DNA from 3 places in the Desulfosarcina sp. BuS5 genome. Region 1 is predicted to be linked to each of the others. Evidence: riboswitches for the same ligand, from Rfam matches in the RefSeq annotation. Region 1 holds a riboswitch; each other region holds the start of a gene.
The links. A riboswitch is a leader RNA that binds a small molecule or an ion and turns the genes downstream of it on or off. The one in region 1 is predicted to bind cobalamin.
Positions count from the first base shown of each region.

Region 2: another riboswitch for cobalamin. It lies ahead of BuS5_RS13200 (TonB-dependent receptor); the one in region 1 lies ahead of ccsA (cytochrome c biogenesis protein CcsA).
Region 3: another riboswitch for cobalamin. It lies ahead of BuS5_RS02465 (LbtU family siderophore porin); the one in region 1 lies ahead of ccsA (cytochrome c biogenesis protein CcsA).

Region 1 covers NZ_CP087952.1:1,678,536-1,685,866, reverse strand. The annotation lists gene BuS5_RS08400 (ABC transporter ATP-binding protein) at 1-865, opposite strand, end outside; gene BuS5_RS08395 (FecCD family ABC transporter permease) at 862-1,902, opposite strand; gene BuS5_RS08390 (hypothetical protein) at 1,895-2,164, opposite strand; gene BuS5_RS08385 (ABC transporter substrate-binding protein) at 2,201-2,995, opposite strand; gene BuS5_RS08380 (cytochrome c biogenesis protein ResB) at 3,026-3,835, opposite strand; gene ccsA (cytochrome c biogenesis protein CcsA) at 3,811-4,524, opposite strand; cobalamin riboswitch at 4,693-4,876, opposite strand; gene BuS5_RS08370 (DUF3141 domain-containing protein) at 5,008-7,179, opposite strand.
Region 2 covers NZ_CP087952.1:2,677,656-2,684,986, reverse strand. The annotation lists gene BuS5_RS13205 (adenosylcobinamide amidohydrolase) at 1-166, opposite strand, end outside; gene BuS5_RS13200 (TonB-dependent receptor) at 248-2,251, opposite strand; cobalamin riboswitch at 2,394-2,582, opposite strand; tRNA gene BuS5_RS13195 (tRNA-Leu) at 2,662-2,748, opposite strand; gene secG (preprotein translocase subunit SecG) at 2,768-3,106, opposite strand; gene tpiA (triose-phosphate isomerase) at 3,128-3,886, opposite strand; gene gap (type I glyceraldehyde-3-phosphate dehydrogenase) at 3,951-4,955, opposite strand; gene BuS5_RS13175 (PTS sugar transporter subunit IIA) at 4,993-5,463, opposite strand; gene BuS5_RS13170 (PTS sugar transporter subunit IIA) at 5,473-5,931, opposite strand; gene hpf (ribosome hibernation-promoting factor, HPF/YfiA family) at 6,068-6,601, opposite strand; gene rpoN (RNA polymerase factor sigma-54) at 6,604-7,331, opposite strand, start outside.
Region 3 covers NZ_CP087952.1:506,767-514,097, forward strand. The annotation lists gene BuS5_RS02445 (cation:proton antiporter) at 1-985, opposite strand, end outside; gene BuS5_RS02450 (hypothetical protein) at 982-2,178, opposite strand; gene BuS5_RS02455 (hypothetical protein) at 2,459-2,716, opposite strand; gene BuS5_RS02460 (NUDIX domain-containing protein) at 2,897-3,448, shown strand; gene BuS5_RS02465 (LbtU family siderophore porin) at 3,523-4,842, opposite strand; cobalamin riboswitch at 5,081-5,365, opposite strand; gene BuS5_RS02470 (nucleotide sugar dehydrogenase) at 5,750-7,060, opposite strand; gene BuS5_RS02475 (B12-binding domain-containing radical SAM protein) at 7,218-7,331, opposite strand, start outside.

The DNA of each region.
Region 1 (7,331 bases):
TCCTGAAACCTTTTTTGGCCAGCAGCCTGTACAATACTGCTCCGGTTCCCATGCCGGCAGCCACAAAGACTTTGCCCCGCCGGCCGTTGCCGCGGATTTCGATACTCCCCAAAGCAGGATTAAAATCAGCATCGTCAAAATCATACAGATCTGCTACGGCATTGCCGCTAAGCATCTTTTCAGGGGGACCCCAGCCTGTTACAGCTCCGTTTTTTACCAGGGCCACACAATCCGAAATCTTGGAAGCAATATCGACATCATGCAGTGAGGCAATAATCGTAATCCCTTTTTTTTGGCACATTCTTCGCAGGATACTCATCACATCCATACGGTGCTTTAAATCGAGATGCATGGTCGGTTCATCGAGAATTATCACCTCAGGCTCCTGGGCCAGCGCCCTGGCAAGATATGTTTTTTGGCGCTCACCGTCACTTAAGCTGCCCAACTGCCGATCAGCAAGATCTGCGGCGTTAACCATCTCCAGGGCGGAACTGACCACGTCCAGATCTTTTTTTTGCAGCCTCCCGAAAAAATCCGTATGCGGGTAGCGTCCCTGAGCAACGAATTCAACAACACTGAAAAGCCCGGGTGAGACTTTTTCCGTCAGAACCACGGCTATGATTCCGGCCAGCTCGGTTCTCTTGAAGTCGGCAATATCTTTTCCGTTTACCAGGACTCTTCCTCTCACCGGGGCCAATAAGCCGGCCAGAGTTTTAAGCAGGGTGGTCTTGCCGGCTCCATTAGGTCCCAAAAGGGAAATAAAGATGCCTTTCCCAAAAGACAGGTTGACCGAATTAAGAACCGGAATATTTTTATAACCAACAGACAGATTCTGAATATCAAGGACAGGGGCGCTATTCTTCATAGGGAGGAACTCCTTTTCAAGAGCAGGATAATGACAATAGGCGCCCCGAAAAAAGATGTAATTGCGCTTATTGGAAGTTCAACCGGAGCAAAAAGAGATCTGGCTATCAGATCACAGAAGCAGGTTATGGCCCCTCCCAATAGTACTGCGCCCGGAATAAGAATCCTGTTATCGGAAGTGGAAAAAATCAGGCGGGTTATATGCGGAACCGCCAGTCCGATAAATGCAACCGGTCCGGCAAAGGATGTTACAAGGCCAGCCAGCCCGCAGGAGCATAACAGGATTAAAATCCGAAACAGCTTTATATTAACGCCCATGGAGCAAGCATACTCTTCACCCAGAAGAAAAGCGTTTAAAGGCTTGCTTAATCCAAAGGCTAAAATCAGCAGTATCCCTCCGGCAAAGATCATAATATTAAGTTCCGATCCTTTGAATCCTGAAAAGCTGCCGAGCTGCCACAGAGTAAAGCCTTTAACGTTTTCAGCCTCCGCAAAGGCGATAATTACACTTGTAACAGCATGGCAAAGATACCCGATCATCAAACCTGCGATGAGCAAAGTCACCCCGCTTTTTACTTTGGAGGCGATGCTCATAATAATAAGCATTGCGCCTCCTGCGCCGATAAAGGCCGCCATGGTAATAAGAAACGGGTTCAACCCCGGTATACCAAATCCCAGTGCCGTCAGCATTACAAGTGACACAACCAGGGTCGCACCGGATGATATCCCCAGGATAAACGGCCCGACAATCGGATTACGGAAAAAAACCTGGAGCAGCAACCCGGCAACAGCGAGGTAAGCGCCGCCCAGGATTGATGCCAGGGCCCTTGGAATTCTTATTTTCCAGACAATGAACCCCTCTGTTGTCCCTGTAAAATGTTTAAAAATAATATTAAAAAAATCAGGCAGGCTTATATTCATTGAACCGGTTGTCATGTTAATTCCACCGGCAGCAATCAAGAAAAAAAGCAGGAGAGAAAAAAAGAGATAGAGTCTCTTCCTGTTATAAAAAATTATTTCCCGTGTCATATTATCCATTTGTTTCAGCATCTTGCGGCAGTTTTTTAAAAAATTTATAGTCAAAACCCCTAAAAAGTTCAGGATGGAGCATGGCCGCCACTTCCATTATAATTTCATCCAGCCGGTCGGCTGACTGGGAATAATTTTTCAATGGAGAAAATACTTTCCCGGAGTTTAAAGGCCTGATCTTGCCGACAAGGGGATTTATCCGTGCAATGGCAGCCTTGGAGGTTGCGCCTGCTTCCGGAGAACGGTAGGTGATAAGGCAATCCGCATCCATTCCGCTGGAAATAAACTTTTCCAGTGTAATCTCAATTCAGGCCGCCCCTGAAACATCATCAAAAATATATTCACCGCCGGCATGCCGAATAATTTCCGCCACCCATGAATTTCCAGGTTCAATCAAAACCCTTTTTTCATAAATATCGCCCCAGATAACTTTGGGGCGCCGGCTGACCGAAGCCGTTATTTGACTTATCTGATCCACTGTTTTATTAACCCGTGCAATGAATGCATCCGCTTCTTTTTCCCGGCCAAACAGATAGGCCAAAAACCTTGTAAAGCCTAAACGGGTCTCAAGATTCATGGCAGTGCCGGATGTGGTTATAATAGCTGGAATTTCCAGTTCATTAAGCATCGGAATTGCAGCTCTGTCCCAGGTCAGGACAAGCTCCGGTGATATTTCCTTGATTTTTTCATAATCAACCGCGCCGGCTTCCCCCACATAAGTGATTCTACCGGCTTCGAACCCTTCTCTGACTTCAGGCATTACCCAGTCCTTATATTCCCTGGTAACCCCGACAAGTGTATCATCCAGAACACCCAGGACCTTCAGCATGGCAATATTATAGGTGGAATAAGCTATTACCCGTCTTACCGGCACCTGGATAATCCGGTTTTTATTATAACCCGCAGGAGCTTTTTTACCTCTTCTGACCAGCACAAATATGCTCCCGTCTCCGTCTCTTATTTCATGGATACCTTCACCTGTTTCTTTTACTGAAAATTCACCAAAAGATTGAAACGAAGGGCTGCATCCTGAAAAAAGGATAATCGTCACCAAGGCCAAAAAGGCTGCCGCAATATTTTTATAAATTAGTAGTATTTTCATTATTATTTTCCATTCAAGTTTTATATAGACTTAAGGTCTATATAAACGGTAAAGATACATCAGCATACCAACCGCAAACATAATCATCCCGCAAAAGTAAAGATGGATGCCTGGATCGCTATGAATAATAAGGTTTACATATTCCTGTTTTTGCATACCTGTACGTGATTTAGGGGCAAAATCATCTAAATGGATACTGTAACCTTTAAACCGTGCCGGCCTGTTAACAGAAACAGTTTTTTTAATGGTAATTCCATTTTTATCCGTCAGTAATATTTCAGCTTCAGGATTGATTGCGCGATCCTGAAAAAAATCGAGCCGCTGCCCTTTATAATATTCTATATTTAATTTATTCAGTTTTATTTTATATCCCGTACCGGGAATAGGTATGCTTTTTTCGGGCAACAGGATATTGGCGGGCAGATTAACGGCAAAGATATAGCTCACAAGATAACCTGCCAGGATAACGACAAAAGAATAATGAATAATGTGGGGCGCAAAATTCAATATAAACTTGATTTGGCTTCGATAACAGGATCTGTTTCCAAAAAGGGTTATAACTTTATCGGTAGTACACACAAAAGTATTGACTGCCAGTAAAAACAGCAAAAATAGAAGCAAAAAAAACCAGGCTGTATATTGCAAATAATTTATTCCGTAAGTATCGAGCCATGCTATCAGCCCTACATCGTTGAGCGGAATAAAGATGCTGATATTAGATTCCAGACAGATAAAACCGGCCGACAAATCAACAACGAGGAGTATAAGCAAGGCGATTGTCAGATTAATGCCACCAGCCAGCTTCCATACTGCTTTTAAAAAATTAACCATCTTAGCCATTTTAAATCGGGCATCCTGAATATCCCCATTTCAGGGTAACAATTAAGAATAAAAACTAAAATTCCGCCGGCAGCAGCAAAGATAAGCCTCTTGTTCAGATTCCAGACCCGGCGCAGGTAGAGATGCAGAAAGCAGGTATAATAAAACCAGGTGGCCATAGTAGTAGTAATTGCGGGATCTTCCCAAACCACGGGGCTGCCCCATCCCAGATATGACCAGATTCCGCCCGCAAACATGGAAATTGTCCAGAATACAAAGCCCCAAACTACAAACTCTACCGTTCCGGCATCGCGTCCCGGGCCATTCTCCTTTGCCTGCTTGTTGGCAGAGATCAGCGCCTGCAATGCTTTCAGGGCAGCGATAAAAAAAAAACTCCGGCCGATAACTCCGCTGACAAAAAAAATATACGAAAAAATGGTCTTGGACATGATAAAAGGAAGGTAGTAGTCCTTGGGGAAAAAGAGCGCCGCAAGTGACATCAGACAGATCAGAACAGGCAGCATGGCTGACCACTGCTCATTCTTGAGCTTTGTCAAAAACAATATCACACCCAGACAGAGCGGAAGCAGATACATGCCGGTATTTAGGGGAAGCATGGGCCAGGCATGGTAATACTTGCCAAGGCAGGCTGATAAATTCGCTGCAAGTCCAACCCCTAAAAGAAATAGAGCAGATTTTTTTTGCTGCATTATTGCCGGAAAAGAACTTGCGGCATAAAAAAATACTGCGATTTGAAAAATGTTTTGTGAAATAAACAATGTTAATAATGCAAAAAAAAACCCGAACCGATATAATATCGATCCGGGGATTCCCTTTTTTATCCTTATAGATCCTGCCAGGCACTTCTGTCCACGAAGTTTGGCGTATATTACCAGGCAGGTCTTCTGACTTACGGATCATCCTACTAACCGCGCCTTCCCATCAAATTGCGACAGTGGCATTAATACGGTGTTCGTCCCCGATTACAGCGACGGGCTCGTCTCCGACTTTAACGGAGTTCCCTTTTAATCTTTAAAAAAGCACCTGAATTATAAAAAATTATATACCGAAATTAAAATAAAATGTCAAGAAAACAATTTATACCACCCCAATTCATGGCTGCAATTTCCTGCCGGATGAGATATATATACCCCTTGCCTTGTTCTTGAAATTACTTATGTGAACATCTATAGCTATTTTTCATCTTGTTCAGGCCTTACAGGAATAAATAATGCTTTTATCTCCGCCAGGCGCATATCCGCCTCTTTACCCAAAGGGCCGGGGGCAGTGGCGACTTTACGGATAATTTCAAAAAATTTCTGCCCCGCTTCTTCTCTTCCCACAAGCAGTTGCGGGATGGCTTCAACAGCACGACGTGCATCCAGCAGGATCATAAAAAACTGTTCACGGCAGGTTTTTTTGAATTCGGACAGATGGTTATCATGATGCTCGGCGCGGATGCGGCGGATCATTTCAAAACCGCGTTCGTCGCATGCGCCCTCCGGTATACGCACATAAATAAATCCGCGAATCAAAGCCTCTCGCGGACCTCCCTTGTCCATACCGGCCAAAATCTCTTTTTTGCGCTGCTCAATAAACGCCAGATGAACCGGATCGTGTCCTGGATGTTTGCGGGGCGGAGCGTCCGATGCGCGCAACCCCATGAGGGCTTGCAGCCAGTCTTGGCTGTAGATGCCAAAAAACATCTGTTCAGTCATCATATCACGCCAGTCCCGAAAAATGTTGAGACTTGTCGCCAAAAGATCGGAATATAGCGTCTGCCACTGAAGAAAGTGGTTATCCGGTTTAACCGGCTGACGATGCTCACTCACCCACTTTGCAGCCCATTCCAGCGGTTTCATCATAGGATTATGATCTGATAGTAGTTCATATCCCAGACGCAGCGGATGCAGACGACGCATCAGTTTGGCATTTTCTTCAGTGGTCATTGCACGCACCATCGGCTGTACCATTATTCGGTACAGACCATAATTGACATCCGAGAGCCGCTTAACTGTGGCGAAACAACGATTATCTTCCAAAGTGTTGCAACCCAAAGAGTGAATATCGTCCAACGTTCGTTTTTCAAAGCGTGAGATGTAGTTGCCTGTCACCAGATCCGGATTGACGGTGTCATAGTTTATTTTTTCGATCACCGCCTCGTACAGACCGGGTGGCAAACAGTCGATGAGATCAATATTGGAGGCAAACTCAAAATATTCCTTGCGAGCTACGTTGCTGGATACGAAGATGCCCAGATGGCCGGTATGTTCATGCACGCAGTAGACGATGGTCTGATTGGAGGCGTAAATATCATCAACACTCTGATACAGGTCTAAAATCCATCCGAGAGCTTGTTGGGGCGGGGTTATATCGTCGCCTTTAGAGCAAAAACAAACGATTGGCGAACTAATTTTGCGCAGATCGACGCTTATGTTATCGGAAGTGACGATCTCAGAACCGCTGAGTTTGTTGCCCAGAAAAAGATTGTCAACTATATACTGGATCTCCGCAGCGCTCAAAAAGACGTGGTCGCCCCACCAGCACTCAAATTCCAGGTAGCGCTTTGCTTCGGTGTCGATCCGGGAATAAAGATTATATTGTTTTTTCCAGAGCGTGTTGGCCGGATTCAGCCCCTCAAAATTTTGCACTAGCCAGGCGCCGTCGAAATTGCCATGTCCCAGATCACTTAATAATGCAGCCATCCAGCTTCCGCCCATCATGCCGCCGGTGTACCGCATGGGATTTTGACCGTGCACGCCTTCCCAATAAGAAAGCGGAGCCCCGGCCACAATTATCGGGCCGCAAAGCTCCGGCCGCGTCGCCGCCAGCAGCATAACCGCCCAGCCCGCCTGACAGTTGCCTATAACAACCGGTTTGCCATCCGCTTTAGGGTGCAGTTCGTTCACATGCGCTAAAAAATGGGCCTCGCCGCGTATAACCGCTTCAATGGTCTGATTCGGTTCAGGCATCGGTGTAAACCCTATAAAATAACAGGGATACCCTTCCGATAAAGCCACACCTATTTCGCTATCCGCCTTAAAGCCGGCAATACCGGGACCGTGGCCGGCGCGCGGATCAATCACCACAAACGGACGCTTACGATTGTCGATAGCGACGCCCTTGGGAGGAAGTATTTTAAGCAAACCGTAGTTAACCGGTTCAGGTAGTGATCGTCCGTTAATAAGCAGTTCATAGTCAAATTTCAGCACATCCGGAATATTTTTCGCCATGTGCTCCAAATACTGGTTCCCACGCCGGCGCATTATATCCCAGTACAAAACCGACCGTTGACCTGCGTCAATCATATATTCGGTCATAGAATTGAAAATTGAAAATAAGTTATCACCTATATTTGCTCCCATTATTTTGACCTCCTGTTAATCAGGAATTTATAAATTCAAAAACATTGTTTCTTTAATCTTATGAATATAATTTCAATGCGCTATGGATAATGTAGAAATCTATATTGATTCCCAAAAAAAATCAAATCCGGGTATATTGAAAGTGTAGTTTC
Region 2 (7,331 bases), 1.0 Mb from region 1:
TTATTTCACTCACCGACGGCACAAGTGAAACAACATTGGAAGGTCTGGCTGTAATTGTGGTTTTATTACCGGCATGATCAGTAAAGGAGAAAGGGTAGGGGAATGCCGCGCTCGCATAAAAAAAGAGTATTATAATGAGAGTTAAGAAAATTTTTCTGTATTTCATTTGATGTCCTTGCGGGATTTTTTTCGATAATCAAAAAGAGGGAGGTGTGATAAAATCGGCACCTCCCTCCTTATAACAATATTAATAATCGTATCTTAAACCGATATAAAAGCTTCTGCCGGGCATCGGATACCCCTGGACATAAGCGTAGTCTTTGTCGAAGAGATTTTCTATCTCTCCTTTTAAGGTAAGTTTGCCGTACTGGGAAAAATCATAGATTTTTTTACTTATTGTAATATTGGCAACAGTAAATCCACCCTTTTCAATTATCGGGTATGATGGCCATGATCCATACACACGATCATCAATATTCTGCTTGCCTGTATATGAAAAATTTAAATTAGCTGATAATCCGTTTAAATCGTTAAAAAGTATACCATATGAGGCTGTAATATCAGATGTATATTTAAGCTCTTTATGAGTTTCTCCGGCAGGAGCGTCGTCAGATTCATATTCATCAAGGTAAGTAATATTACAATATGGTTTTAATTCTAAATTTAAATCAAAGAATGTTCCTAAGTTAAAAGAAAATTCGCCTTCAAATCCCGAAATAGTGGCATCATTTATATTATAAAATGATTTGGTAAAATCAGGATCTCCAGGAATATAAGCTTCCTCAATTTTATCTTTGAAATCAGTATAGAAATAAGTTATAGATAAATTAAAACTGCTATAAGAAAAGTCAAAACCAGCTTCATAGGTTTTGCTTTTTTCAGGATCAAGATCCGGGTTGCCGATATAACTACCATACCAGTAAGTATACTTTCCTGCCATTTCATTGGCAGCAGGCATAACAAAGGCTTCAGCATAATTTGCTCTGATTTTTAAACAATCATTAACCAGATATGCTAATCCAATGCTTGGTGTCCAATTATCATCATTATCATCGTTTTTATCAGTTTGTTTAAACTCAAGATCATATTCATCATATCTTAGCCCACCTGAAATAATTAATTTTTTATCAAACAACTTAAGTTTGGCCAGCATAAAACCGGCAGTATTTTCGTAATTAGACTTAAGAGCTACATTAAAACTATTGGTGTCACTATTTTTATAGTCATAATTTAGCCAATCAACACCTATTGTTGTAGAAAAATTTTCTAAATCTAAAGTAACTTGCCCTTGAGCACCTTCCTGGTCATAATTATTGTTGGAAATAGATGGATAAAGAGGATCTACATATGTATATTTATAATCGTCTTCTCCATTAAAATATCTGGCTTTCCATGAAAAAAGTTCATCTGCAGTTGTGCCATCATAAATAAAATCAATAGATTTATTCACATTATCTGCATAATTATCAGGGTCAGGATTTATAAAATAATATGGAGAACCTGTTTTATCCGCATCAAATGAAGTGTATATCATTCCAATACGGTTGCCGGGCAAAAACTCATATCCGAGATTTAAACTGCAATTTGTTTTTTCATCATAACCGGTATTATCATATTTATCTCCATCGCTAATATCATAATCATCTTTGGTTGTTCTGGTGAAGCTGCCTGAAAAATCAAAATTTTCTATTTTTCCTGAAAAACCGGCGCTTCCCTCTTCATATCCATAACTTCCCAACAATCCTTCAGCAAAAAAAGTGGGTTTATCCTTACCCTGCTTAGTAATAACATTTACAAGGCCGCCCATGGCTGCCGAACCGTATTGAACGGCGGCCGGACCACGTATTATTTCGACTCTTTCGATATTTTTTGTCATAATTTTGGCAGCATTGCCAGTGCCTGCCCTGCGGCCGTTTAGCAATATTAACACATTACCTTTCAGGTCGTTACCGTGAGTTTCAGTTCTGAAACCACGTAAACCAATACTAGTCATATTACCTGGATATTTTCTAATATATACCCCGGCTTTTTCGGACAACAGATCGCCTAAATCTTTTGCTGCGGAAAGTTTAATATCATTTTCATCAATAATAGTTACATTTGTGGTAAGATCCTTTTTCTTTTCCGGAACCCGGCTGGCTGTAACCACCATTTCGTCTAAAGTTGATACCGGCTCTTCATCTTTTGCCTGGGTTAAACCAGGGAGCAGCATAACCATACAAATTAAAAATATAAAATACTTTTTTTTCATTTTTTCCTTTCTCCTTCTTCTGAAAAATTTGTATTTCCGGCCGGGCAAAAAAAAATCCCCAGACCGTTGGTTTACGATCTGGGGATTTCCCTTTTTATCCTGATAGATCTTATTTGCTTTGCCTTTTTTCCACGAAGGCATGCAATACTTACTTATTCAGGCAGGTCTTCTGACTCTCGGATCAACCTACTGACCGCGCCTTCCCATCCAATGATCGGACAGTGGCATTAAACAGCGGTGTTCGTCCCCGATTACAGCGACGGGCTCGTCTCCGAATTTAACGGAGTTCCCTCTTAAGCTCATTATGAGCACCTGAATTTATAAATAAAATAATATAATGTATGGGAAAAAGTCAACAAAAAAGCAGGGAAGAAAGGAAGGTGGCAGAAAGCGCAGAAGAACTGCATAGGTGGTGCCGAAGGCCGGACTTGAACCGGCACGGGCGTAGCCCACTACCCCCTCAAGATAGCGTGTCTACCAAATTCCACCACTTCGGCACAATATAGTATTATGATATCACTCTGTTTTGACAGGTTCAGCCGCAGGAGTCTTACTCTCGGGAACGGGAGTCTGTGCTTTCTCCTCTATGGGCGTTGTTGTGTCGAGTATTATAGATTTTTCGGTTTTGTTACTAACCATATATGCAAGCCCAACCGAGGTAATCATAAAAACAACCGCCACAATTGTTGTTGCTTTGCCCAAAAAGGTTGATGCTCCTGAACTACCGAAAAGTGTCTGGCTGGAACCACCTCCGAAAGCTGCTCCCATGTCTGCGCCTTTACCTGTCTGCAAAAGTACAATCAGTATTAGCGCGATGCATACAATAACATGAACAATGGTTAGTAGAATTCCCATTCTATACTCTTTCCCGGAATACTATAAAAAGTGAACTATTTTACTAAAGGTTTCAGCGTCAAGACTTGCGCCTCCAACAAGAGCGCCGTCTATGTCAGGCATAGACATCAGTGAAGTAATATTGTCCGGTTTGACGCTTCCGCCATATAATATCTTTATAGATTCAGCAAATTTATTTCCTAATTTTTTTTCTATCAAGGAACGTAAAAACAAGTGAACCTCCTGGGCCTGCTCATCGGTTGCGGTCTTTCCTGTTCCGATTGCCCAAACCGGTTCATATGCTATAGTCAAATGTTTAAGATTATCTGTAAACAATCCTTGTAACCCTTTTGTTATCTGTTTGTCAAGTACGGAAAACGTTTCATTTGATTCCCGTTCTTTTTCAGATTCGCCAACACAAAGAATCGGTTCTATTCCGTTTTTTACAGCAGCATTAATTTTTTTATTTACAGATTCATCTGTTTCTTCAAAAAATTGCCTGCGCTCGGAATGGCCGATAATAACATATTTGCATCCTGTAGATACAATCATATGCGGAGAAATTTCACCTGTAAAGGCTCCTTCTTTTTCCCAGAAAAGATTTTGCGCGCCAAGAGAGACCTTGCTTCCTTTGACAATATCCGCAACCTGTGCCAGTGCTATAAAAGCAGGTGCAATCATAACATCAACATCAGTAACATCATCCACACGTGTAACAAGGTGCTTCGCCGTTTCTACCGCCTCGGAACAAGTTTTAAACATCTTCCAGTTTCCGGCGATAAGAGGCCTGCGTATGTTCATTATATGCTCTCCATTAAAAAAAATTGTAAACAGTCAACAGTTCACCATGAACAGTTACAAAAATTTAAAGCTGTGCACCTATCATAGCTGCCAGATCAACCATCCTTGTTGAGTATCCTGTTTCATTATCATACCAGGAAAGAACTTTAACCATATCATCTACAACATAAGTAGTCGGCGCATCAACAATTGAAGATAATGAATTTCCGTTAAAATCTGTTGATACAAGGGGGGCCTCACTATAACCGAGTATACCGGAAAGGGCTCCTTCCGAAGCTTCTTTTAATGCATCATTAACATCTGTTACGGTGACCCCTGTTTTTTCGATACTTGCCACGAGGTCTACGATAGATACATTTGGAGTAGGTACTCGAATGGCAAGTCCGTTGAGTTTGCCGCTCAATTCGGGAAGAACCAGTGCAACCGCTTTGGCGGCGCCTGTGGTGGTTGGAATCATTGAAAGAGCGGCTGCACGGGCTCTGCGAAGATCCTTGTGCGGAAAATCAAGAAGGCGTTGATCCCCGGTGTATGAATGAATGGTTGTCATAAGGCCGCATTTTAAGCCGAATTGTTCAAGCAAGACCTTTGCAACCGGTGCAAGGCAATTAGTAGTGCATGATGCGTTGGAAATAATATTGTGCTCTCCGGGATTATATTGGTTCGAATTCACACCCATGACTATAGTGATATCCGGATCGGGTGCAGGCGCTGATATTATAACTTTACGTGCGCCGGCGGTAAGGTGTTTTGATGCATTGGCACGGTCCCTGAAGAGCCCCGTACATTCGGCAGCAATGTCAACGCCATGGTCATTCCAGGGCAGGTTTGCGGGATCTCTTTCAGATATAACAGCTATTGATCTGCCGTCAACTTCTATTGAATCATCTTTGGCAATGATTTCCATGTCGAGTTTGCCGTGTACGGAATCATAAGCCAGAAGATATGCCATAGTAGCAGAATCGGTAAGGTCATTAATGGCCACTACCTCAATTTCAGGATTTTTAAGCGCCGCCCTGAAAATTACACGACCAATTCTTCCAAAACCGTTAATGCCAATTTTTACGCTCATCATACCTCCTTAGACCAGTTTTATAAGTTTAATTCTTTTAATTTTTGTTCCTTGCTTTTAAAATTCCGCTTGCGAGGGATATACTTCTCTTGCCGAATGCCTCCAAGGTTACCGCAAGCTCCCCAAGCTTTAACCTGTTACGGGAATCTGCTGCCTTTATCAGTATAGGCAGGTTAACACCGGATAAGACTTCCACGCACCCTTCATCAAGAAAGGAATAACTTAAATTAGACGGAGTCCCACCGAACATATCCGTTAATATCAGTACGCCTTCATGCTGATCGACTTTTTTTATGCCATCCTCAATTTTTTTTCTTAGATTATCCGCGTCGTCAGTTAAATTTATGGAAATCGAGATAAGGCCATCTACCTTGGAAGCGATAATCGATTCAGCGGCATCAATCAATGTTTCACCAAAATTACCATGGGTTACAACTACTATTCCTATCATAATATGCTTGTGACAAGGGGTATAGCTTGGTAGAGACGCAAAATTTTGCGTCTCCACCAAGCCCCCTTAAAATTCTTCATCCTCCTCTTTAATTATCTTATATATTTCATCTCTATTCGATGCCTTTAAAAGGTTTTCTTTAAAAAGATCATTTTTGAGAATCCTGGAAATTCTTGCCAGCGCTTTCAAATGTAATCCGGTTGAATCTTCAGGTGTTATCAGGAGAAAAAATATATAGGAAAGTCTGCCGTCAATAGATTCAAAGTCAATACCTTTTTTACTTAAACCAAAACCGACCACCAGATTGTCAAGGCCTTTCATTTTACCATGTGGTATACCTATTCCTCCCCCGATACCGGTGCTTCCAAGCCTTTCCCTTTCCAGGAGGACTCTTATAAGATCGTCCCTGTTAAGATTGGCTATACGGGCTACAGGGGTTACTAGTTCTTCCAGAACCCCTTTTTTATCTTTGGCTTTTAAGTCGGCTAAAATAGCCTTTTTTTTTAATACATCAAGAATTTTCATATTATTTAGCAAAGTGAATCCGAAATCATAAAAAATAACAGTTCACAGTCCTCTTTTTATTTTATTGCGATGCAATCTGTTTTTTCAACCGTGAACGGTTACAAGGAACATTATGCCGAAGGCTGTATAAGAGTGTTTACCGGTTAGGCTGAATCAGTCCATAGCCGCCATCTTTACGTCGGTAAAGAACATTAACTCTATCAGTTTTTGCATTAGTAAAAACAAGAAAGTCGTTGGTCACTATATCCATCTGCATAATAGCTTCTTCCACGCCCATGGGTTTATACTCAATATTACTTACGCTTACTTGCTCTTTAGGCTCAAAAGTACCAGGAGCGGTCTCTTCTACAGGAATTGTTTGAACTTTATCATTACGCACTCCTCTATGGGCCCTTGTTTTTTGTTTATTTTTTTTTATTTGTTTTTGCAGCTTATCAAGGACATTGTCAATGGCAGAATAGATGTCTTCGGTTTCTTCTTTGCCCTTAATGTTTAATCTGTCACCGGAAATATTGATTTCCGCTATTCTTCGAAATTTTCGCATAGAAAGAACCACGGTAGCCATCGCGGGGTTATCAAGAAGTTTATCGAATTTGTCGAGTTTGCCTTGAACATAAGATTTTAGATCTTCTGAATGGTCAAGATTTTTAAACATTACATTTGTCTGCATTTTTACAACCTCCTAAATTGCTTGCGCTTATTGGATGGCAGGATTTTCAAAGCCTCACGATATTTTGCTACGGTTCTTCGTGCGATACTAATATTATGTTTTTCTAAAAGTACAGCGATTTTATCATCACTATACGGTTTTTCAGGGTATTCGGTTTTAATTATTTCCTTAATTTTTTCCCGAACACTAGTGGATGCTACCGATCCTCCTCTGACCTTATTAATAGAACTATTAAAAAAATATTTTAATTCAAATATACCCTGATCCGTATAAACATACTTATTAGTTGTCACTCTGCTGATTGTAGATTCGTGCATTCCTATATCCTGTGCGACATCTCTCAGCACCATCGGCTTAAGATAGGCAGAGCCTTTTTCAAAAAACTCCCGCTGAAAACCTAATATACTTTCCATAACCTTGAAAATTGTTTTTTGCCGCTGATGAATACTGCGTATCAACCATGCCGCGGAACGCATTTTTGTATCAATATATTCTCTTTCCTTGTCTAAAAATTTACTATTCCGTTTCATGGTGTTTTTATAATATGAATTAATGTGAAGTTTGGGCATTCCATCATCATTCAAAACGATCATAAATTCATTTTCGAGTTTATATATATAAATGTCCGGGGTTATATATTTAGGCTCATCATCGGAAAAAAGTCGTCCCGGCCTGGGCTCCAGCCCTTGAATAATATCCACTGCCGAGATAACATCATCTATACTTATCT
Region 3 (7,331 bases), 1.2 Mb from region 1:
TGTCCAGACTGCCAAGAAAGAGATTGCCTTCCCGGCTGAAATTCTGGACTGTAAATCCAGCGCTCATACATATCAGCAATGGCTCCAGGTGGAAAACGACATTGAAATGCGTTTCCATTAAGGGATTTACCGCCACGCAGGTTTTGGTTACAGTAAAAGAGATGAAAAGCAGGATAAGTGTAAGATCATGACCGGCAGATCTGATGTAAAATGATATGAACTTTCCCAGCAAGCCGCCAATGAAAAAAGAAACTGCTATGGCACAAAATAATATATAAAACGCTTGGTAATCGATAGCGCCCGATTCTGCCAGAACCACCTGAACCGCGGTCATTGCAATTGTAAAAAAAATAATTATAAAAACATCCATAACAATTGTTACCCCCAGGATCGTATCCGTAAAAGGACCGGATGCCCGGCATTCATTTATAATCGCTATGGCGGATGACGGTGAACGGGCAATGGCGATAACGCCCAAAAGGAGAGCAAAGGCAATTATCTGGGGGTGGGTGAGATTTCGAATAAATTGAAAATAATGGCCGGTAAAAATAATGAAATTATATACAAAACAGAAGACCAGGATGGAAAGAAGAATGGTATTAAGGGAAATTGCTATCCCACGTTTCTTAAGAGACTCGATTTTTAGAGCCCCTCCGGCCGTCATTGCAATAAAGCTAAGGGCAATATCATCGATTAAACTGAATTTGCGCACCATTTCAAAATCCAAAAAACCTGTTATATAAGGTCCGGCAATTATACCTGAAAATATATAACCGCTGATAAGAGGAAGCCCGACCGTTTTGAAGAGCTGAGCGGAGGAATAGGCCGCAAGCATAACAAATCCGAGAGCAAAACTTTCATAACCTGTTTGTCCAAATTTCCCTTCCTTATTCAGGTAGTTAATCCCTGCTGCGAATAAGGTTAAAAAAATAAGGAACAGGAAATTTGCCATCAAACTTTTCTGTAATGGATCAGGTCTGGTCATTTGTCTTTTCCAAGCAGCCGCTCTAACAGGTTTGGGCTTAAAATATCATTATATATTACTGAAATTAGAACCATGCAGGTAACCAGGGATATATTAGGGCCGGAAAATCCTTTTTGAAAATCGAGAAGTATAGCCAAAGGAAGACCTCCCGGGCATAGTAGACCGATTCCCAAAAGGGACGGGTATTTTTTCATCTCTGAACCAATGCGCGTGACAACATATCCTCCCAATATTTTGCCAAAAAAACGAAGCATGCAGTAAGCAGCGGCCGGAAACAGAATCCATATGGTCTCAAAATGCCAACTCACCCCAAGAAAAATCAATAAAATAAGATAAACAGGCTTTTCAATACCGATAAAAACTGCAAAAAGCCGGTTCTCATTTTTCGTCAGATTAACAAGGCTGAATCCCACCAGAAAATTTATTATAAGAGGTGAAAAATTTAGAATCATTGCGGTTCCGCCTGTAAATACCACCATGCCGATAGCAAGAAGGATCAGTTCCGGACCCTCCCTGCGGATTGAAAGCAAAATAGCAAAGAGGATAATACACCCCAGGCAGGCGCCCATATACAACAGAGCATTCATGCCGATGTGATGAAATAGGCCGGCTTCGAAAAAAACAGGGGTGCGGGGAAAAAAAGCCAGTCCAAAAACGAGTATCGCGATCAAGCCGTCGATACTTGAAATATATTGCAAAAGTTTCACAGTATTATCATGTTTTCTGATCGACCGTGTTGTGCTAAGGGCTAAACCGGTGGGAGCGGTGCATGATGCAACAGCAGACAATACCAGTATCGCCGGAAGTGATAATTTGCCTGCCAAAAAGTCGATATTCGTTAAAATTAAATAACTTCCGGCAAAAACAATAATAAAAGCAATAAACCCCTCTAAAATGGAACCGATTAAAAATTCAAAGGGATACCGTTTTATTTTTCTGATTTCAAGCTGCAGGCCAAAAAGGAATCCGATCCATCCAAGCAGGAATGTTGTAAATGGTTCAAGGGCCTTTACGGTTTCATTGTCTATAATATTTAGCAACCTGGGGCCGAGGAGAAACCCAAGAAATAGAAACTCCGTGCCGGAGAGGTAAAATACACGCATAAAAAGGGGGGGTTTGAAGTTTTTAAATGAAAGGTGATATCCGCTGAAAGCAAGAAAAATAATCAGGAGAGAAGCAAAGATAATTTTCAATTTTATATCCTGTAGCAGACCTGATAAATCAGATTTGTTTTTATTATTATATTTTGGACAGCCTTCTTTTTTCAGCTTACATTTACTTTGTACAAACACTGGATTTTACCGCAGAGATCGCTGGGATAATATTACATAAATTTAAACAATTCCTCTGCGCTTTCTGCGTCCTCTGCGGTAAAAATACCGATTCTATAGATTATAATATAATTCATTTTATAATGAAAGTACCAATAGGTTACCCTATAAGTTCCCGAACCGCCGCTAAAAGCTCTTCTCGTTAAACAGGTTTGGAGAAGGTGTACCCTGCGCCTAATTTCTTGGCCATGCTTAGATATTTCTCCGGACCAATTCGTCCACCTCCTGAAATGGCAATAATCTTCGAATCCGGAAAGTTTTGTTTGAGTTCAATGATTGTCTCGAGACCTTCCTTTCGTTCATCCATCATCTTTCTTATTGTCCTGGCAATCTTATTTCTGATAATGGGTTTCATAACATATTCCCGAATCCCTAAGGCTTTAGCTTTACTTTCATCCATTAACCCGCTGGCGCTCGACCGCTGATTCCTCTAAGGGAAGGTTCTCTACGGAATTGATCTGCAGGGCATCGAGTTTGCTATTCCTTATATCTGAGTTTTAGGATTGGTTTTGGTTGATTTGTTTTACATATCATAATAGAAATAATTTAGGAATTGTGAATTCAGGATCGGGAGATTAAGGTGAGTCCAAAAGTAAATAAAATTACATCTGTTTACAAAGGCAAAGTGTTTGATCTTGTCAATGAAGAGATTACCCTTGAAAATGGAAAATCCACCAAAATGGATATCATACGGCACCCTGGAGCGGCCGCTATAATTCCGTTTTTGGATAAAGATACTCTTATATTGCTGAAGCAATACAGGCATGCAATAGGTGAATATATTTGGGAAATCCCGGCCGGCACGCTGGAGCAGGATGAAGATCCGATTGAGTGCGCTTATAGAGAATTGACCGAGGAGACCGGGTATGCAGCAGGCAAAATGGAACAAATCGGCGCAATAACGCCTGTGCCGGGATATTCAGACGAAAGAATTCTCATTTTTGCGGCCTATGATCTGAAACAGGCAGAGCAGAACCTGGACGATAATGAAGTCCTGGAAGTCTATGAAGTCAAGTTTTCAGATGCGATTGATATGATTTATAATGGTGAGATAACGGACGGCAAGACTATTACGGGTCTTTTGATGTCAAGTAGAGACAAGGCATGCCTTGTCTCTACAGCGTTACAATAGAATAAAGGCTGAAAGAGATTGCCCCCTTCAGCCTTTTGAAAATAATTAACTACCCCTATCAGCGCTGCATCAGATTAGAATTCAACGGCAACCTGGGCTGATACGGTATCATTCTGTGCATTTGTGCCGCCGTCGCTTTCGCTGTAATCTTCATCGTGCATATATTCAAGCTTAAGCATGGTGTTTTCCAGGATACTAATTCCGATTACGCCCATATAACGGTCTTCGGGCAAAGCAAGATAATCGTCGAACGACCCTGGAGTATAATCAACAAACACGCAATCGTTTGTTCCCTGATAGGCTAAAGCGAAGGTCGTTTCCCTGCCTAAAATTTCCTGCGTAAAAGCTGCTTCAAAATTCCATGATTCAGGGTTTGCTTTTTTCCCTCTTGTGTTCATTTCACCAGCATTATAATCGTCAATAGCTCCAACATATTCACCTATAAACTGGAACGGACCCACATTCATTACAAGGTGCGCTGCAAGGCCGGAAACATAATCATCGATTTCATCACGCCCCCCTCCTACCAAATTATCTGATACATCATCCAAAACATCTGTCAAAACATCAGAGTCGGTGATATCGTTGATATAATCACAGCCTATATCAAAGCTAAACTGATCCTGCTCAAATGCAAATCCGATATTGGCGCCGTAGTTGTCGACCTTATTGCTATTGTTGGAGCCTTCGCTTACATCACCATTAAAGGTATATACCGACCCGTAAAAACCTTCGAATTCAAAGCCGATCTGCGCCGCGCTTTCCCTGGTTTCACCAAGTTCCAGTGTCAGTGGATCCTGAATCATGTTTGATTCAAAATTACCGAAGGGCACATACATTTTACCTGCTGACAGATAAAGCGGGAATTTTTCGGTATTACCAATGGTTATTATCGCTTCATCCACTGTAAAGTCTTCTGTATCATCATCCTCATACAGAAACAGTAAATGACCGTTGACCCATTCATTTATCCGGGCGTCAATCTCCAGTTCCACGGTGGCAAGGGTGATATCGCTGGAATCGCGGTTACCGTAGAGGCCGCTGCCCCTGCTTGCCGTATAACCTTCGACTTCTATAAGCCCGTGGATATCGACTCTTTCAAGGAAATCATTCACAACTGCTGTTTTTGAGACTTGTTTCTCGAGATTTGAAAGACGGTCGGCCACGTTCATTTTGCCGACATGCTCTTTGCCGGGCGTCACTCGCTCCTGTTCTACACTTGCCTCAACAGCCTGCTTTAAGTCAGCAGCTTCTTCAGTCGTTACAATCCCTTTTTTTTCTAGGAGCTTTAACAGCATCTCTGTTTCAGAACTCATGGCAAAGACATTAAAATTGATGAAAAAAATAGAGCAAATTAAAGCAGCTCCCATTATAAACCAGTTTTTCTTTTTCATTGAACATCCTTTCGTTAAAGATATTGTAATAGACTAACAAAATTTTTTTAGGTAAGCCTAACTAAAAACTATAAACTCACCTCCCTTCATATTTTTATATATTGTTTGGTAGACCGATAAATATCAATTAACCAAAACATAAGTCAAGAAAAAAAATCCCCGAATCGCATAACGACCCGGGGATTTCCCTTTTTTATCCTCAGAATTTTGATTTGATATTATTAATTGCTTCACGAAATATATCATCTATGATCAGGCAGGTCTTCTGACTCTCGGATCTATAGATCTTCAGATAATTCATTTCACAAGGCCAGAGGGAGGAAGGCGTATTATAATACTCCGACGACCGATAACGCAGTGAAATTATTTATGTGGAAATCTATATCTAACAACCGCACCTTCCCATTAAACTACAACAGTGGTTTTTCGCGGTCTTCGTCCCCGATTACAGCGGCGGGCCCGTCCTCGATTTTAACGAGGTTCCCTGTTAGGCTTGAACAGCACCTGATCATTATTATTTTATAATACTAGCATAAAGATTATATATGATGCAAGAGTAAAATCAGCAATTCTAATTTTGGAAGGTTGTGGCACATCATATTGTAGCAACGCCATGCTTCATAATCTATATATAGATAAAAATATGCCATAATTAGAATTGCTGGAGTAAAATATCTTCATATCCGCGGATTCCGCCATTCCCTGTCAAGCAAAAAAAAACCACGAAGAAATTGTATCTTTATGATACATAAACCTTCGTGGTTTGAATTAATTATTGAAAATATTTATATCTTGCAGCAAGCTTCTGCCCACTAGTTAATTATTATATATTTAATTATGTCGAGGATGTCAATTCATTATTGTTTCTCGTGTCTGTATTAATTTTATACTTTTTTAATTCAGAATTTCATAATCTCCAATACTTGATATTCTGTTTTTCCGCTTCATCACGGCTGAAGGCGCCTTTAATATCAAGCAGAATCGGTTTTGAATTTGTACATAACTCCGCAATCCCGGAAATGCCAAGTTCTATGTATTTTTTATGAATAACTGCGACTATTACTGCATCTACACCTGAAAGCGCCTCCATCGGTTGCAGATCGATCCCATAAAATGAAGCCGCCTCATCCGGGTCTGCCAAGGGATCATGAACAAGCACCTCTATGCCGTAATCAACAAGTTCATTTATTATATCGACTATTTTTGTATTTCTTAAATCAGGCACATCCTCCTTAAATGTTATACCAAGAACCGCTATCTTTGCACTGTTGACCTGTTTCCCGGCTTTTATAAGCATTTTGACTGCGCGTTCGGCAATATATTTCCCCATGCCGTCATTTATTCTGCGGCCTGCCAGTATTATCTCTGGGTGATAGCCGATGGCTTCGGCCTTAAAGGTTAGATAATATGGATCCACTCCAATGCAATGACCGCCAACAAGGCCGGGTTTAAAGGGTAAAAAGTTCCATTTTGTCCCGGCCGCCTTCAAAACTTCCGAAGTATCTATTTTGAGTTTATCAAAAATCAGGGCGAGTTCGTTCATAAGCGCTATATTCAGATCTCTCTGGGTATTCTCTATAACCTTTGCCGCTTCAGCTACTTTTATCGAAGAAGCCAAATGGATTCCAGCCGTTACAATAGCTCCGTAAACCCGGGAAAGTAACATGGCAGTATCTTTATCAGAGCCTGATACAATTTTCAGAATCTTGTCGATTGTATGTATTTTATCACCGGGGTTAATCCGTTCCGGGGAATAACCGGCCGTGAAATCAGTACCGAACCTTAAGCCTGATTCCTGCTCAAGAATAGGAACGCAGACATCTTCTGTCGCCCCGGGATAGACTGTCGATTCAAAGACTACCGATGATCCTTTTTGCATATACTTCCCCGCTGTTGCAGAGGCCCCGCGCAAAGGTTTTAAATCAGGTATCCGGTATTCATCTATTGGCGTCGGCACAGCAACAATAATCAAACGGCATTCCGATATTTTTTGAGGATCATCTGTAAAATTTATGACGGCATTCTGCAGGTCCTTTTTGGAGATCTCCATTGTTCGATCAAAACCAGTTCTAAGTTCCTCTATCCTTTCAAGCTTAAAATCATAGCCTAAAACATCAAAATGCTTCGACAGGTGTACTGCCAGCGGAAGTCCCACATAACCGAGGCCCATAACAACAATTTTATCCTTGCGCGCCTTTAGTGATTCAAATGTTAGCATACTTTTTCCTCGTCGGATTTTAACTTAATATAGACCGTCACATAAATAATTTCACTGCGTTATCGGTCGTCGGAGTAGGGGTTCAAGATTTTGAACCCCTACCCCTCTGGCCTTGTGCCAAATTTTAAGATCGGGTAATTATCTGACGGTCTATAGATTACTGATTGCCTACAAAAAAAGATCTGAATGCAGACGCATCCATTTTCATTGCTTTTTCAATCTCTTCAAGCAGTTTATATTTTTCGTCGGGCAATTTTCCTTTTATGTTGAT